One region of the Cytobacillus sp. FSL R5-0377 genome, then DNA from elsewhere that is predicted to be linked to it. Evidence: riboswitches for the same ligand, from Rfam matches in the RefSeq annotation. Region 1 holds a riboswitch; each other region holds the start of a gene.

What was found. Region 1 has a riboswitch for S-adenosylmethionine ahead of NSQ49_RS15930 (methionine ABC transporter ATP-binding protein). Riboswitches for the same ligand answer to the same signal wherever they lie in the genome.
Region 2: another riboswitch for S-adenosylmethionine. It lies ahead of NSQ49_RS02700 (O-methyltransferase); the one in region 1 lies ahead of NSQ49_RS15930 (methionine ABC transporter ATP-binding protein).
Region 3: another riboswitch for S-adenosylmethionine. It lies ahead of NSQ49_RS15390 (methionine ABC transporter ATP-binding protein); the one in region 1 lies ahead of NSQ49_RS15930 (methionine ABC transporter ATP-binding protein).

The regions. Positions count from the first base shown of each region.
Region 1 covers NZ_JBBORA010000001.1:3,129,671-3,135,008, forward strand. The annotation lists gene NSQ49_RS15915 (MFS transporter) at 1-843, shown strand, start outside; gene NSQ49_RS15920 (hypothetical protein) at 987-1,325, shown strand; SAM riboswitch class I at 1,377-1,478, shown strand; gene NSQ49_RS15925 (O-acetylhomoserine aminocarboxypropyltransferase/cysteine synthase family protein) at 1,562-2,878, shown strand; SAM riboswitch class I at 3,019-3,123, shown strand; gene NSQ49_RS15930 (methionine ABC transporter ATP-binding protein) at 3,276-4,301, shown strand; gene NSQ49_RS15935 (methionine ABC transporter permease) at 4,294-4,962, shown strand; gene NSQ49_RS15940 (MetQ/NlpA family ABC transporter substrate-binding protein) at 4,975-5,338, shown strand, end outside.
Region 2 covers NZ_JBBORA010000001.1:537,374-542,711, forward strand. The annotation lists gene pdxR (MocR-like pyridoxine biosynthesis transcription factor PdxR) at 1-1,203, shown strand, start outside; gene NSQ49_RS02695 (PH domain-containing protein) at 1,226-1,609, opposite strand; gene NSQ49_RS02700 (O-methyltransferase) at 1,636-2,214, opposite strand; SAM riboswitch class I at 2,322-2,428, opposite strand; gene NSQ49_RS02705 (spore germination protein) at 2,600-4,156, shown strand; gene NSQ49_RS02710 (GerAB/ArcD/ProY family transporter) at 4,184-5,275, shown strand; gene NSQ49_RS02715 (Ger(x)C family spore germination protein) at 5,272-5,338, shown strand, end outside.
Region 3 covers NZ_JBBORA010000001.1:3,027,799-3,033,136, forward strand. The annotation lists gene NSQ49_RS15380 (NRDE family protein) at 1-311, shown strand, start outside; gene NSQ49_RS15385 (PAS domain-containing sensor histidine kinase) at 343-1,758, opposite strand; SAM riboswitch class I at 1,996-2,095, shown strand; SAM riboswitch class I at 2,197-2,297, shown strand; gene NSQ49_RS15390 (methionine ABC transporter ATP-binding protein) at 2,462-3,493, shown strand; gene NSQ49_RS15395 (methionine ABC transporter permease) at 3,483-4,133, shown strand; gene NSQ49_RS15400 (MetQ/NlpA family ABC transporter substrate-binding protein) at 4,152-4,979, shown strand; gene NSQ49_RS15405 (M20 family metallopeptidase) at 5,004-5,338, shown strand, end outside.

The DNA of each region.
Region 1 (5,338 bases):
ATACATTTTGCTATCATGACTGGTGCAAATGTGATCGGCAATTTAAGCGGAGGCGTCTTAACAGATGCTTTTTCCCTGTTTACGGATCAGCTCACCAGTATCCGCATAACTCTTCTAATTGCAAGTGTGTTCTTCATGGCCGGCTTTTTTCCAATTTTGCATTTCTCAGAGGTTTTGAAAGATCAAAAAGATGCAAAGGGCTTAAAAGGTCTGTCATTCAAAAACCTTTCTGCTAATAATGAAGGTGTCAAAATTATAGTTATGTTTGCTTTGGCTCAGCTCCTCATTGGAATTGGCGCAGGACTTGTTATCCCTTATCTAAATTTATACTTTGCAGACCGCTTTGACGCCTCGAATTCAGCAATTGGCATTATTATCTCATTAGGTCAGGCTGCCACGGCCTTTGCCATGATAATCGGTCCGGTTGTTGTAAGAAAGCTGGGAGAGGTTAAAGCCGTTGTGATCCTGCAGCTCATGTCACTGCCCTTCCTGCTTTTAACAGGATATACTGAAAATCTTTGGCTGGCTGCCATCTGCTTTTTGTTCAGGCAGGCGCTCATGAATGCGGGAAATCCTATACAAATGTCACTCATGATGTCAAAGGTAAATGATTCGATGAAAGGGCTGGCAAACTCAGTTAATCAGATGGTTTTCAATCTGGGTTGGGCTGTGATGGGCCCTGTTTCAACAGGAATCGTCATGAGATATGGGGACTATTGGGGATATGCTCTGGTATTCACTATTACAGCCACTTTATATTTGATTGGGTCTATCTATTTTTTCATTGTATTCAGAGGCTATAATAAGACAAAAGCTGCAGAACCCTCTGTAAAAATAATTTAATCTGACATATTTCTCAGGAAATGAAAGAGCAATGCCAATCAAACAGGCAGTGCTTTTCTGATTTTGTCGAATGAAAAATAAAGGATTAAAGCTCTTTATTACTGAATAGTAAAAACAATAAACCCATTAAAAGAGGTGAGGCTGTGAGAGATTTACCTGATTTATTTATCAGGGAATTAAAGGCGAAAGGGCATCTTGAATTTTTCCTGAGAAAATCAAATTTTTCTTTGCTTATTAAAGCTGGAAATATAAGCATTCCTTTAAAAGTTTCGAATGGGGAAATAAAGAAGGCAAGCCATACCAGCCATTTTGATGTGGAAATCTCGGGATTGGAAGAAGATGTGCTGTCACTGATTACCGGGGAAGTAAAGCTACGGGAAGCAATTTCCCGAAATAAAATAATCATGGAAGCCACTTTCAGAAAAAAACTGCTCATCGAGTCCTTTTTCTGTTTAGGGAAAATTTCACTTACCAATACTTGACCATTTTTTAAATAGTATGATAATATCATTATATTGTTAATTAACGGAATATTCTTATCAAGAGAGGCGGAGGGACTGGCCCAGTGAAGCCCGGCAACCGGTAAAGTACACGGTGCTAAATCCAGCAGAGCGGAATGCTCTGGAAGATAAGAAGAGACGATACAGCCCTCTTCTTATGAAGAGGGCCTTTTCAGCTCTTCGATATGAACAAACATTATTATAGAGGAGAGATTATGATGACAGACAAAAAGCAAAACTACCGTTTTGAAACCATTGGAGTGCATGGCGGACTCAAGCCTGACCCTGTAACCGGTGCGAGGGCAGTTCCGATTTATCAGAACAATGCTTATCAATTCAAGGATACAGATCACGCTGCAGACCTCTTTGCTCTGAAAGAGCAGGGATATATTTATAGCAGGATACATAACCCCACTGTCAGTGTATTTGAGGAAAGGGTAGCCCTTCTTGAAGGAGGAGTGGGTGCGCTGGCTCTTGCAAGCGGCCAATCTGCCATAACACTGGCTATTTTAAATATTGCTGAAGCAGGTGATGAAATTGTTGCTGCCTCAAATTTATATGGAGGTACATATAATTTGTTTGCAGTCACACTTCCTAAGTACGGAATAAAGGTGAGACTCGTCGATCCAAAGGATCCGGAAAATTTCCGCAGTGCAATAACAGATAAAACAAAGGCTGTCTTCGCCGAGACGATTGGAAACCCGAGCCTGAAGATCCTTGATATTGAAAAAGTTGCCGCAATTGCACACGAAAATGGTGTGCCGCTAATTGTCGATAACACTTTTGCTACTCCTTATCTTTGCAGGCCAATTGAGCATGGGGCTGACATTGTAATACACTCTGCGACAAAATGGCTGCTCGGCAATGGAACTACAATGGGCGGTATAATTGTTGACGGCGGAAATTTCGACTGGAATTCCCCTAAGTTTCCGGGATTTACAAAACCGGATCCGAGCTATCATGATATTGTTTATAGTGAAGCAATTGGTGAAGCGGCTTATATTATCAAAGCCCGAGTACAGCTGTTGAGAGATTTAGGGCCTGCAATGAGTGCACAAAGTGCATTCCAATTCACACTGGGCCTTGAAACTCTTCATGTAAGAATGAAGGAGCATGTTGCCAATGCCAAAAAGGTAGTGGAATATCTGGAGGCGCATCCAGCTGTTAATTGGGTGCTTTATCCAGGCCATGAAAGCCACCCGGACAAAAAATTGGCAGATAAATACTTGCCAAAAGGAGCCGGAGCAGTGGCTGTATTTGGAATCGCTGGCGGAAGAGAGGCTGGAGCCAAGCTGATCAATAGCCTGAAGCTTTGGGCACATGTGGCCAATGTCGGGGACGCAAAGAGCCTGATTATCCACCCTGCAAGCACCACTCATCAGCAGCTGGATGAGGAAGGTTTAAAGGCTGCCGGTGTACCGGAAGATCTAATTCGGATTTCGATCGGAATTGAGAATGCGGAGGATTTGATTGAAGATCTGGAACAGGCCATTGAAACAGCTGCGGGTCTTACATCGTTGGCCGCAAAAGCGTAAAGGATAATTTACCATTCGCTTTTTTCCGAAAGTTTGAAATTTCATCGTTGACACCTTTTTATCGCCTATGATACGATAGCAAACGTAATTAAAAAACTGCTTAAATAATTTAAAGTATTAATTGAATATAGAACGTAACGCTCTTATCAAGAGAGGTGGAGGGAAGTGCCCTATGAAGCCCGGCAACCGTCAATTTAGTTGAAATGGTGCCAATTCACTCAAAGCATAGCTTTGATAGATGAGAGGAAGGACTAAATTTATTTATGCCTTTCTGCTCATGTGCAGGAAGGCATTTTTGCATTTGCGCATGAAAGTCTATTGTGAGTAAAAAATAGGTAAATAGAAGCAGCCAATTAATTATTATCTGTATCTTTCGATAAAAGAGGTGACTATCACATTGATTTCTATAAAAGATGTTCAGAAGATATTCTCTTCAAAAAACGGCCAGGTAAAAGCTGTGGATGATGTAAACCTGGAGGTAAAAGAAGGAGAGATATTCGGTGTTATCGGATATAGCGGTGCTGGTAAAAGTACATTAATCCGTATGCTGAATGGGCTGGAGCTTCCTACCCATGGCAGCGTAACAGTAGCCGGCAATGAGGTTTCAAAGATAAAGGGAAGCAACCTAAGAAAAGCACGTCAGGAAATAAGCATGATCTTCCAGCATTTCAACCTGTTATGGTCGAGAACAGTAAGAGAAAATATTGCATTTCCGCTAGAAATCGCTGGTGTTTCCCGGCAGGAAAGGCTCAAAAGAGTAGACGAGCTCATTAAACTAGTTGGTCTGGAAGGAAGGGAAGAAGCCTACCCATCTCAGCTTAGCGGCGGTCAAAAGCAAAGGGTCGGAATTGCCAGAGCCCTTGCTAACAACCCAAAAGTGCTGCTTTGTGATGAGGCCACATCTGCACTTGATCCTCAAACAACAGATTCCATCTTGGAGCTGCTTGTTGACATCAATGAACGCCTGGGCTTAACCATTGTTCTGATTACACATGAAATGCACGTGATCCGTAAAATCTGCCATCGGGTTGCTGTTATGGAAGGCGGCCGAATTGTTGAAATCGGACCTGTATTAGATGTCTTTAAGAATCCAAAAGCAGAAATAACAAAGCGGTTTGTTCAGCAGGTGACAGAGCCTGAAGAAACGAAGGAAACGATTGATCATCTTGTAGATTTGTATCCACAAGGAAAAGTAGTTCAATTAGGATTTGTCGGCGAATCAGCTGAACAGCCATTGATTACTAACCTGATCCGTCATTTCCAGGTAACTGTAAATATTCTTCAAGGGAAGATTTCCCAGACGCAGAATGGTTCTTATGGTACCTTATTCATCCATGTTGATGGAGAAGCAGAGGAAGTTGCAAAAGCAATTGAATATATCCATTCCCAGCAGGTAGGCGTGGAGGTGATTTCCAATGCTTAATGAATGGTTTCCAAATGTAAAATGGGATTCCATGTGGGAGGCTACTGTGGAAACCCTCTATATGACTGCTATTTCTGTTATCGCAACCTTTATTTTGGGAGCGGTGCTGGGGCTGCTGCTCTTTTTGACAGCTAGGGGGAATATTTGGGAAAATGCGCCAATTAATAAAGTTATCTCTGCGTTCGTCAATATATTCCGTTCAATTCCATTTATCATCCTGATTGTTTTATTAATTCCATTTACGAAGTTTCTATTGGGAACAATGATTGGGGAGGATGCAGCATTGCCTGCATTAATTATTGGTGCTGCTCCGTTCTATGCCCGAATGGTGGAAATCGGCTTGAGGGAGATAGATAAAGGGGTAATTGAAGCAGCCAAGTCAATGGGCGCAAAAACAAGCACGATCATCTGGAAGGTGCTGCTTCCGGAATCAATGCCGGCCCTTGTTTCGGGAATTACTGTAACAGCTATCGCACTGGTTGGCTACACAGCTATGGCTGGTGTTATCGGCGCTGGTGGACTTGGGAATCTGGCATACCTTGAAGGTTTTCAGCGGAGCCGAAGTGATGTGACGCTTATGGCGACCGTAATTATTTTAATCATCGTATTTATCATCCAATTTATTGGAGATATTATTACAACAAAATTAGACAAACGATAAGGAGAGATTTACATGAAAAAGTGGTTATCACTTGCTCTTGCACTGGCAGTTGCCCTTGTACTTGCAGCTTGCGGCACTTCAGAAAAAGACGGCAGTGCCGGAGAAGGCGGAGATAAAGATAGCAAAAAGATTACGGTGGGAGCATCCAATGTGCCTCACGCGGAAATTCTTGAAGAAGCAAAGCCATTACTTGAAGAAAAAGGCTTTGAACTTGATGTTGTAACATTCCAGGATTATGTATTGCCAAATCAGGCTCTTGAGTCTAAAGAGCTTGACGCAAACTACTTCCAGCATATTCCTTATCTTGAGTCGCAGAAAGCTGAGCATGGCTATGATTTTACAAATGCAGGCGGAATTCATATTGAGCCAATCGGTG
Region 2 (5,338 bases), 2.6 Mb from region 1:
TATGAACAGCTCCAGAGTGAAGGGTACTGTTATACAGTGGAACGAAGTGGATATTTTGTTTCGGAAATTAAGGATGAATGGCACTATAATGAGCATGGATCAGTAGAATTGGAAAAAGAAATACAGGGTGAGTCTTCAATTAATTTTAAAAACGGGCAAGTTGATGCTGCTGCCTTCCCCTATAAACACTGGAACAGACTTTATCGAAAAGAACTTAATAAATCCAATGCCAGCAATGCCCCGTGGCAGGGGGACTATTCTTTGCGAGTGCAGATTGCACAATACCTGCAGCAAGCCAGAGGATTGACCTGCAAACCGGAACAGGTATATCTATTCAGCGGATTTCAACAGCAGTTATTGAATGTCTGTTTGTTTTTCAAGAGAAAAACCGCAGGAATAGAAGATCCGGGTTTTACTAGGGCAAGATCCGTTTTTGAGCAATTGCAGCAGGAATATTATCCCATTCCTGTGGACGATGAAGGATGCTGTGTACCTGATAATCCGGTAAAACTATTATATACAACACCAGCCCACCAGTACCCTACTGGTACAATTATGTCTATTGCCAGAAGGACTGAGCTGTTAAATTGGGCACTGAAACAGGATGCTTACATTCTTGAGGATGACTATGATTCTGAGTTCCGCTATAAAGGGACACCGATTCCGTCATTGGCCCATCTGGATTCCGGCGGGCGCGTTCTTTACTTTGGCACCTTTTCAAAAACTTTGCTCCCGGCACTTCGGATCAGCTATCTGATTATGCCGGCACCACTGCAGCAGAGATATGAAGAATTTAATGCTTATCAAAAGTCTAATGTTTCAAGAATCGACCAGCGGGCTGCTGCAAAATTTATGGAAGAAGGACTTTATACATCTCATATAGCAAAAATGAGAACGTTATATCGGGCCAAGCGGAACTGTTTAATCGAAAGCCTTTCAAGGCATTTGGGAGATCATTTTGACATAATTGGCGATACAGCAGGTTTGCACATTATCGTAATATTACCTGATGGATTGAATGAATCTAAAGCAATCGAACTGGCAAAGTCGGCGGGAGTTGAAATTGATGCGGTTTCGCCTATGTACCAGCATCACAAGCCTGCCAACCATGTGATGCTTGGTTATGGGGCACCTTCAATGGACGAAATTGAGAAGGGAGTCCAATTAATGGCTAATGCGTGGAAAAGTTATTTGACTAATTAATATCTATCATCTAAAAGGGCGCTTATCTTACGGGATATCGCTCTTTTGCCGGATCTGTAATCGTGCAGAGCTTTTCCTTAACCGCTGCCATAAAATCAAACATATTCATCCCCTCGATTTGCTGGAAATTAAAAAAATCATCGTTATAGTACATATGAATATGCTTGCCCGTTATTCCCCTCTTTTCTTTAATGGAAGTTATATCGATATATGCAAATTCTTCAACTAATTCCTTTGTTGATTCAGATGCAGATAATCCATAAAATAGCAGCCTTTTATTTGTTGCCGCCAGCAATCCGGGCAGCGGGGCTAAACAGTAATGCGATACTAATGAACAGGTTAAGCATTCAATAATGTTTTCTTCTTCATGCAGCACAGTTCCAAACGAATTTATAATGCTACTCATGGGATCCCCTCCTCATATCTCTTCTGTCAAACTGCAGTCTTCACTGCGAGTATCAGTCCGGTAGACCAATCCAATTCGGTAATGTCGAGATCTGGCCTGTCCTGCAGAGTTTTGAGAAGTTTAGTAGCTTTGATTCTAAATTCTTCAGGCAATTTCTGCTGCGGAAACACATCATGAATTACATAAAAACCGCCAACATTCAAATGGTCCAGGGTTTTGTCCAGGAGCTCGAATTTTCCGGGCCACGTATCTGCAAAAATAAAATCGAATCGCTCAGATAGATTTCGAATAAAAGCTGCTCCGTCTTCACAGCAAAATGTGATTCTGGCGTCCTTTCCGAGGTATTTTTTCGCAATGGATTGCACGTTCAAATCTATATCAACGGTCGTAAGCTTACTGCTTTCATCCATCCCATCCATTATCCATGAAGCAGAAGCTCCCGTACCTGTCCCCAGCTCCAAAAAGCTTCCACCCGGTTTGGAGGCAGCCAGCCCCTTTAGTAAAAATCCTGTTTTTCTATCACATGATTGCCCGAAGCCCATCACAGCAGATTCCTGTAATATACTCGAATATGCTTCCGGTACCTGTATAACGCTGTTTTCCATTTGTCATTCCTCCGCTTTCTTCGTACTATATTAAACACTTAGCACGGGAGCATAAAAGAGCACCAAAAAAGGCCCCTTTATAAGAGGCCTTAACTTATCAAATCGACCTCTTATCTCCCAGAGCGTCAACTCTGTTGGAATTAGCACCTTCCTGACATAATCAGGGGTTGCTGAGGCTTCGCAGGGCCAGTCCCTCCACCTCTCTGGATAAGAATTTGTATGTATATTAATTTATTTTCAATCAAGTATTGCATATTTTTAGCAAGATGGCAAGACTTTGGTGGTTTATTGCCATGTAAGAAACGCATGATTCTGCCTTCCTGTATATTTATTTCAATTCTAAGGAAATTTAAGGATATACATATTGCCTGAGGAGGAAATTGTGGTGTTTCGATTTAAAAGGAGTCCTTCAAAAAAAAGAGTAAAAAAACAGATTAAGCCCGAGTTGACATCACAGGACATCCTCTTATCAAAAAAGCTGGAAGACAATATACAATTTTTCTCCTCACTTTATGGAGAGAGTTCAGATGTGATTTTCCGTTATTTTGCCTTAAATAAAATTGACGCAGCCATAATTTATATAGATGGATTAAGTGATACCCAAAAGCTTGACGAGCTGGTCCTTGGAACCTTACTGCATCAAAACATGAATATCGAAAACGACTTCCTTCATACTGTGAAAAACCGATTGCCGATTTCAAGTATTAAAAGAATGGCAACAACCGCTGACTGTATCGACTCAATAAGCATCGGGAACCCAATAGTGCTTTTTGATGGGTATGATGAAGCTCTTTCACTGGGATTAGCCAAATTTGAAAAGCGTTCGATAGAAGAACCGCAGGCTGAGACCTCCATTCGGGGTTCGAGGGAAGGCTTTACTGAATCACTCGGTGTCAATACATCTTTACTGCGCCGGATCATTAAAGACCCGGGACTGAAAATGAAGACTCTGCATGTAGGCAAATATACGAAGACGAAGGTAGTTATCTCATATATTGAAGAAATAGCGGATAAAACTCTGATACAGGAAATAGAAAGCCGTCTTAATCGCATTACTGTTGACGGAGTACTGGAAAGCGGCTATATCGAACAATTCATTGAAGATAGCCCGTATTCTCCTTTTCCCCAGTTATTGTACACGGAACGTCCGGATGTGGTATGTGCAAATTTACTTGAAGGAAGAGCAGTATTAATGATTGAAGGGACACCTTTTGCTTTAATTGCTCCCGTGAGTTTCTTCAGTTTGTTTCAATCACAGGAGGACTATTATGAAAGGTTTTGGATTGGTACCTTCATCCGGTCTCTTCGGTTTCTTTTCTTAGCTGTATCCCTATTCCTTCCTGCCATATATGTTGCCATAACAACATTTCACCAGGAAATGATTCCCATGGACCTGATGCTTAGCATTGCGTCCTCCAGAGAAAGTGTCCCCTTCCCTGCCATTGTGGAAGTCCTTCTAATGGAAGTTGCTTTTGAAGGACTGAGAGAGGCAGGGATACGCCTTCCAAAACAAGTAGGTTCAGCTGTTAGTATTGTGGGTGCCCTTGTAATTGGTCAGGCAGCTGTTCAAGCGGGGATTGTTTCTGCACCTATGATTATAGTAGTGAGTATTACGGGTATTGCCTCTTTCATGATCCCCCGTTATTCAATGGGACTTGCCATTCGATTACTGAGGTTTCCCATCATACTCCTTGGCGGCGCTTTAGGATTAATAGGTGTAATGCTTGCACTAATCCTGCTCGTCATCCATTTATCAGAGCTAAGATCATTCGGTTTACCATACCTGACTCCTGTATCAACACTGCAAAAAAATGCGGTAAAGGACACACTCTTTCGTTCGCCTTTATGGAAAATGAATCAGCGAGCTCATTCCACAGGAAAATACAACAAAACTAAACAAGGGTCCAGCTTAAAACCAGGTCCTGAAAATAGCGGCAGTTAAATAAGTTAAAATGGCGGTGAGATGGACATGCTGGAAAAGGGAAAAATATCGGCCCTGCAAATGGAATTTTTAATTGTCCCGGCTATCATTGCCACAGGTGTTCTTTCGATTCCATCCATATCGGGAAGGTTAGCCGGGCATGACATGTGGATGACGCCTATAGCAGGTTCTATAATCGGTTTTATCACGGTATTCATTGCATGGAAGCTTCATCAATTATTTCCAAGGATGACCCCTATCGAATACAGTGAGCAAATACTTGGAAAAGCACTTGGTAAACTCTTTAATTTCTTTCTTGTTTCCTTTTATTTGCATACTACAGGCATTGTCATCAGACAGTATTCAGATTTCATTACCGGCAACGTGATGCTGCAGACGCCTTCCGTCATTTTTTCCATTACTATCGTTTTTGTCAGTGCTTTGGCAGTTCGTGGCGGGATTGAAGTAATGGCCAGATCTGCAGTAATTTGCACAACTTTATTCATGGTTACTTCTTTATCACTGCTCTTATTGCTTAAGGAAATTGATCTTAGCTATATGAGGCCAGTTTTAGAGAATGGATTGCTCCCTGTTATGAAGGGAAGTTTGGTGCATAGCTCATGGTTCAGTGAGTTGTTTCTTCTTGCCTTTATCTTTCCTTTTATCAATGATTCAAAAAAGGGACTAAGGTCGGGGATGAAATCAGCTTTGTATATTGTGCTGCTTCTCTTATATGTTAATTTTTTTGTTCTTACTCTCTTAGGGGTTTCATCTGTTAACCAATTTTATCCTGTCTATTCAATCGTCCGTGCCATCAGTGTATTTGGATTTTTCGAGAACTTTGAAGTCATCATTACAGCTTCGTGGGTACTAGGAAACTTTGTGAAGGTCTCTGTTTTTTTATATGCTATCAGCTTGGGTCTTGCGCAGTTATTAAAGCTTTCAGATTATCGGCCAATTGTATTTCCATTGGCTCTGCTTCTGATTTTCTTAAGCTATTGGGATATTCCTAATATCATGTCAGTGGTCGAATTTTCTACAAGAACTCAGCCTTTTTATTTTGTCATCGTTCAAACTGTACTCCCGCTATTGCTGCTGCTTATTGCCATGGCACGAAGGAAATGGAGGGAGAGCCATTGAAGGGAAGCCTGCTGATCACCATTTGTTTCTGCATTGCAATCCTCTCCGGCTGCTCAGATCGAG
Region 3 (5,338 bases), 100 kb from region 1:
ACACCGAATGGCCGAAGGTGAAAAAGGGGAAGGAGGGTTTATCAGAGATTATAGATAATCCAGCCGGGGACTTAACAGAAGACCTGTTCACACTTCTCCGGAATACAGACCCTGTACCCGATGATTTGCTTCCCAAAACAGGAGTTTCACTTGAATGGGAACGGATTCTGTCTCCTTTATTTATCAAAAGCGATGGCTACGGAACAAGGAGTTCAACCGTTTTGCTGGTGTCAGAGGATGAGATTTTTTACAAGGAGAGGGTACATATTGGGGGTGAAAGAGCGGAACAGGAATTTATTCTCCAAGAATAAGAAGCCAGTTTAGGCGGCTGGCTTCTTTTATTTAGGCAATCGGTAAAGTAATGCGGACCGTTGTTCCTTCCTTTTCCCTGCTGTGGATGTAAAGGTTTCCGCCGTGGTTTTTAATGATTTTTTTGCAGATCATGATGCCAAGGCCGGTGCCTTTTTCTTTTGTACTGTAAAAAGGCTCACCCAGTTTGGCGAGGCGTTCTTCCGGTATGCCGATTCCTTCATCCTCGACACTGATGATGACAGATTGGTCTTCCTGACGGATATCGACGTTTATTTTGCCGCCCATTGGCATGGCTTCAATTGAGTTCTTGATGATGTTAATCAGGACCTGCTTAATTTTATCTTTTTCACATTTCACAAAGAACTCGCCGGGTGATTGAGTTAATTCGATCAGGATATTTTCCATAACCGCCTGGCTGTTTAAAAGGGTAATCACACTTTTTACAACGTTTGTCAGGCAGGTTTCTTCCATTTCGGTTATTTGAGGTTTGGCGAGAACGAGCAGGTCATTGACGATGCCTTCAATCCGTTCCAGCTCATTTAGAATGACCTCTGCGAAATTACCCTTATGTTCTTCGTATAATAGCTGCGTAAAGCCTTTAATGGCTGTAAGCGGGTTGCGGATTTCATGGGCAATGCCTGCAGCAAGCTGACCGACAACGGAAAGTTTTTCAGCGTTCTGCAGCTTTTCTTCAGTCTTCTTTTGTCCGGTTACATCTTTGATAATGATTTGGTATACCTTTCTGTTCTTGAAGGTGGTTGGAATCAGCTGGACTTCAGCTTTTCTTACTTGTCCATCGGTCCGGATCAGATTAAGCTCAAAATTCACGCTCAGCTTTGTTTGCAGAAAATCATCGAGGGTGGAATGTTCTGAAGGAGGGATGTAGTCGTGGAGGGAGGTGCCGATTATCTCTTTGATGCTCGTGAACCCAAAGAGCTTCTTTCCTTCATTATTGATATAGGTCCAAATCCCCTTTTGTGTCACCATTCCGATCGTATCCTTGGAGTACTCCACCAGAAAGCGGTACTTCTCCTGTGTTTCAAGAATTTCCTCTTCCATGATAATTCTCTGTGTCATATCCCGGATGATGCACATCATTTCTTTATCCTCATTAATGACTGTAAAATTGGCTTCCAGCCATAGGTAATGGCCTTCCTTATGTCTGAAACGAAAAGTCTCCCGTTTATGCGGGAGTTGTTCAAGATCTGCCAATGCATCTCTAAGAAGATCCCGGTCATTGGGATGGCAGTATGTATAAAGGCTGCTTCGATAAAAGTCCTGCTGCGTATACCCCAGCATTGATAGGCAGGAAGGGGAGACATATAAAGCAACGCCTTCTTTTGTCACTCTTGCAATCACATCGCTGGAATGCTGAATGGCCAGCTGCAGATTCCTCGCTTCGACTTTGTCGGCGAATAAATCTGCCGGATTCTCGGTCATAATCATTTTGTCCCTCCTTTATTGAGAAATGACACTTTTCCATTATTATACATGAGATAGAGGTATAGACACATAGGATTTAACTATCATTTTTTAGAAGAGTACATAGCATACGGGTTAATGACAGAGCGGATTCAGACCAGGAGGCGGTAATCAAATAAAATATATTTAAACTTTATATTGACTTTCTTTACTTTAAGATGGTAAAGTATTAAGCATATTAACAACCGCATATTAAAAATCTTCTTATCAAGAGAGGTTGAGGGACTGGCCCTATGACACCTCGGCAGCGGACAAAATTGTACCGTGCCAAATCCAGCAAGCATTGCTTGAAAGATAAGAAGAGGACCATTGATAAATGCTGCCCTCTTCTTTCTTTAGAAGAGGGTTTTTGTTTTACGCGGAAATATTGCATCAAGATTCTATTCATAAACATATGAATAATTCTTATCAAGAGAAGCAGAGGGACCTGGCCCAATGAAGCTTCGGCAGCAGGCAGACTGCACTGTGCCAAATCCAGCAGGCAAAAGCCTGGAAGATAAGGAGAGGACTTTAAAAAACCTCTTCTGATGGAAGGGGTAAATTTCAGGATATAATTCTTAGTTTTCGGATTGGAATAGTTAGACAATGAAAGGTGACAGGTACCTATACCAGTTCATCAAATTGGTATAGGTGCCTGTCACCAACCACCACAAAGGAGAGAGGCTGCATGATAGAGTTTCAGAATTTAAAGAAGGTCTATAAAAGCGGAGGTCAGCAGGTAGCTGCTCTGGATGGAATAGATTTAAAGATTAATAAGGGGGAGATTTTCGGGGTGATCGGCTTCAGCGGTGCGGGAAAGAGCTCTTTGATCCGCTGTGTCAATTGGCTGGAGAAGCCGACTTCAGGAAAGGTCATTGTCAGCGGCCATGACTTGACGGCTTTATCTGTTAGAGAAATTCGCGAAGTGAAAAGAAACATAGGTATGGTCTTTCAGCATTTCAATCTCTTAAACTCGAAAACAGTGTTTGCCAATGTGGCGATGCCGCTCACACTGGCTAAGGTCTCGAAGGGTGAAATAAAAAAGCGTGTCCATGAACTATTAGAATTCGTGGGGCTTGCCGACAAGGCGAACAGCTATCCTGATCAGCTGTCAGGCGGACAAAAGCAGCGGATCGGAATCGCCCGGGCGCTCGCAACACAGCCTTCCATTCTATTATGTGATGAAGCAACTTCTGCTCTGGATCCGCAGACAACCAGCTCGATCCTGCAGCTGCTGAAGAAAATAAATAAAGAATACAACATTACGATTCTGATCATTACTCATGAAATGTCTGTTATCAGGGAGATCTGTGATCGTGTCGCTGTCATCGAGGCAGGGAAGATTATTGAAGAAGGAACTGTCTTCAATGTCTTTTCTTCACCCCAAACCCCAACAGCGAAAAACTTTGTCAGCACGGTTATGAATGATCAAATACCTGAATCCATTAAGCAAGTGATTGAAAAGCAGCAGGGGCTTCAAAAGGTATTCAGAATCAATTTTGTCGGGAATTCTGCCGGCCAGCCGCTGCTTTCACAGGTTGCTAAAAAGTTTAATATTGACTTCAACGTTCTGTTTGGAAATATTACAGAACTGCAGGGAACCCCGTTTGGCAATCTCATTGTCGAATTCCAGGGGCAGGACAGTGAAATCAGAAGGGCGATTCAGTACATCAGCCAGGAAAAAGTTTCAATAAAGGAAGTGACTGCACGTGCTAGTTAACCAGGAAAAAATCATTGAAGCCTTAATCGAAACGGTCCAAATGGTGGCATTTTCACTGCTGTTTTCAGCTCTTATCGGACTCCCGCTTGGCATATTGCTTGTTGTGACCAGGAAAGGGCATCTGCTGGAAAACACCGTTGTTTTTAACATCATAAACAGCATTATTAATATTTTTAGATCAGTTCCTTTCATCATTTTAATGGTAGCCATTATCCCAATTACCCGGATGATTGTCGGAACATCGATTGGAACCGCCGCAGCCGTAGTGCCTCTTGTCTTTTATGCAGGACCCTACATTGCGAGATTAATAGAAAATTCATTGCTCGAGGTGGATCCAGGCGTCATTGAAGCGGCAGAAGCAATGGGAGCGACACCAGGACAGATCATTTTAAAATTCCTGATTCCTGAAGCACTTAGTTCGCTGGTATTGGGCTTTACCATTGCGACAATTGGTCTGGTAGGAGCATCTGCCATGGCTGGGGCAGTTGGAGGAGGCGGCCTTGGTGACCTTGCCATTACATACGGCTATCAGCGATTCGATACAACCGTCATGCTGATTACTGTTGCAATCTTAGTGGTCATGGTTCAGGGCCTTCAGTCATTCGGAAATCTCTTATCCAAAAAAATCAGAAGAAGATAACATAGGGGGAAATACATCATGAACAAACTATTTATATCATTCATTATTTTAGCATTGGCTGTCTTTACTGCCGCATGCTCAAGTACTACAGGCGGAGAAGAAACAAAGAAAGTTAAATTGGGTGTCAGCGGATCAGATACACGCATTTGGGATTTTATTGCTGAGAAGGCTGAAAAAGAAGGCATTGAAATTGAGGTTGTGACATTCTCTGATTATGTACAGCCAAACGTTGCCCTTGCCGAAGGTGATCTAGATGTAAATGCATTCCAGACAGTCGCTTATTTTGACACTTTTATTAAAGAGCATAATATGGATCTTTCACCGATCGCGACAACTGTTTTAGCACCAATGGGCCTTTATTCGGAAAAAGTAAAATCAGTCGAAGACATTCCGGAAGGCGGCAAAATTGCCATTCCAAATGATGCTTCAAATGGGGGAAGAGCGCTTCTGTTACTGGAGGAAGCCGGCCTGATCAAACTATCCGAGGACTATGATGGAAATCTTGATCTGAATAAAATCGTTGAAAATCCAAAGAACCTTGAATTTGTAGAAATGGTCTCAGCGCAGACACCTCGTGCTCTTCCAGATGTCTCTGCTTCAGTCGTTAATAACGGAATTGCCGTAGACGCAGGCATGAACCCAACTAAGGATTCTGTTTTTATTGAAAGCGAAACCGCTACGCCGTACGTAAATATCATTGCTGTCAGAACAGAAGACAAAGATAACAAAACGCTTAAGAGAATTGCTGAACTTTACCAGGAAGATGATGTAGCTGATTTCATCACAAAAGAATATGACGGAAGCATGATTCCGACTTTCATTCCATTAAGTGATATTGGCTGGTAATTAATATACAAAGGAGGAAAAATGATGACGGCACCTGTAAAAGCATTAGTTGAACTGAAAGAAGCAATCAAGAAAAATGTTGAGGATAATAAAGAACTTTATCTTTCAGCGAGCCATCAGATTCATGCGAATCCGGAAATAGGGAATGAGGAGTTTTTTGCCTCTGGCTTGCTAGCGGGCATCCTTGAGAAGGAAGGGTTTGAAGTAGATCGGGCAGTAGCCGGGCATGAAACTGCTTTCCTGGCCCGAAAGAAATCCGTTAAACCGGGACCGTCCATTGCTTTCCTTGCAGAATATGATGCCCTTCCCGGATTGGGCCATGGGTGCGGCCATAATATTATTGGCACGACAAGTGCAGC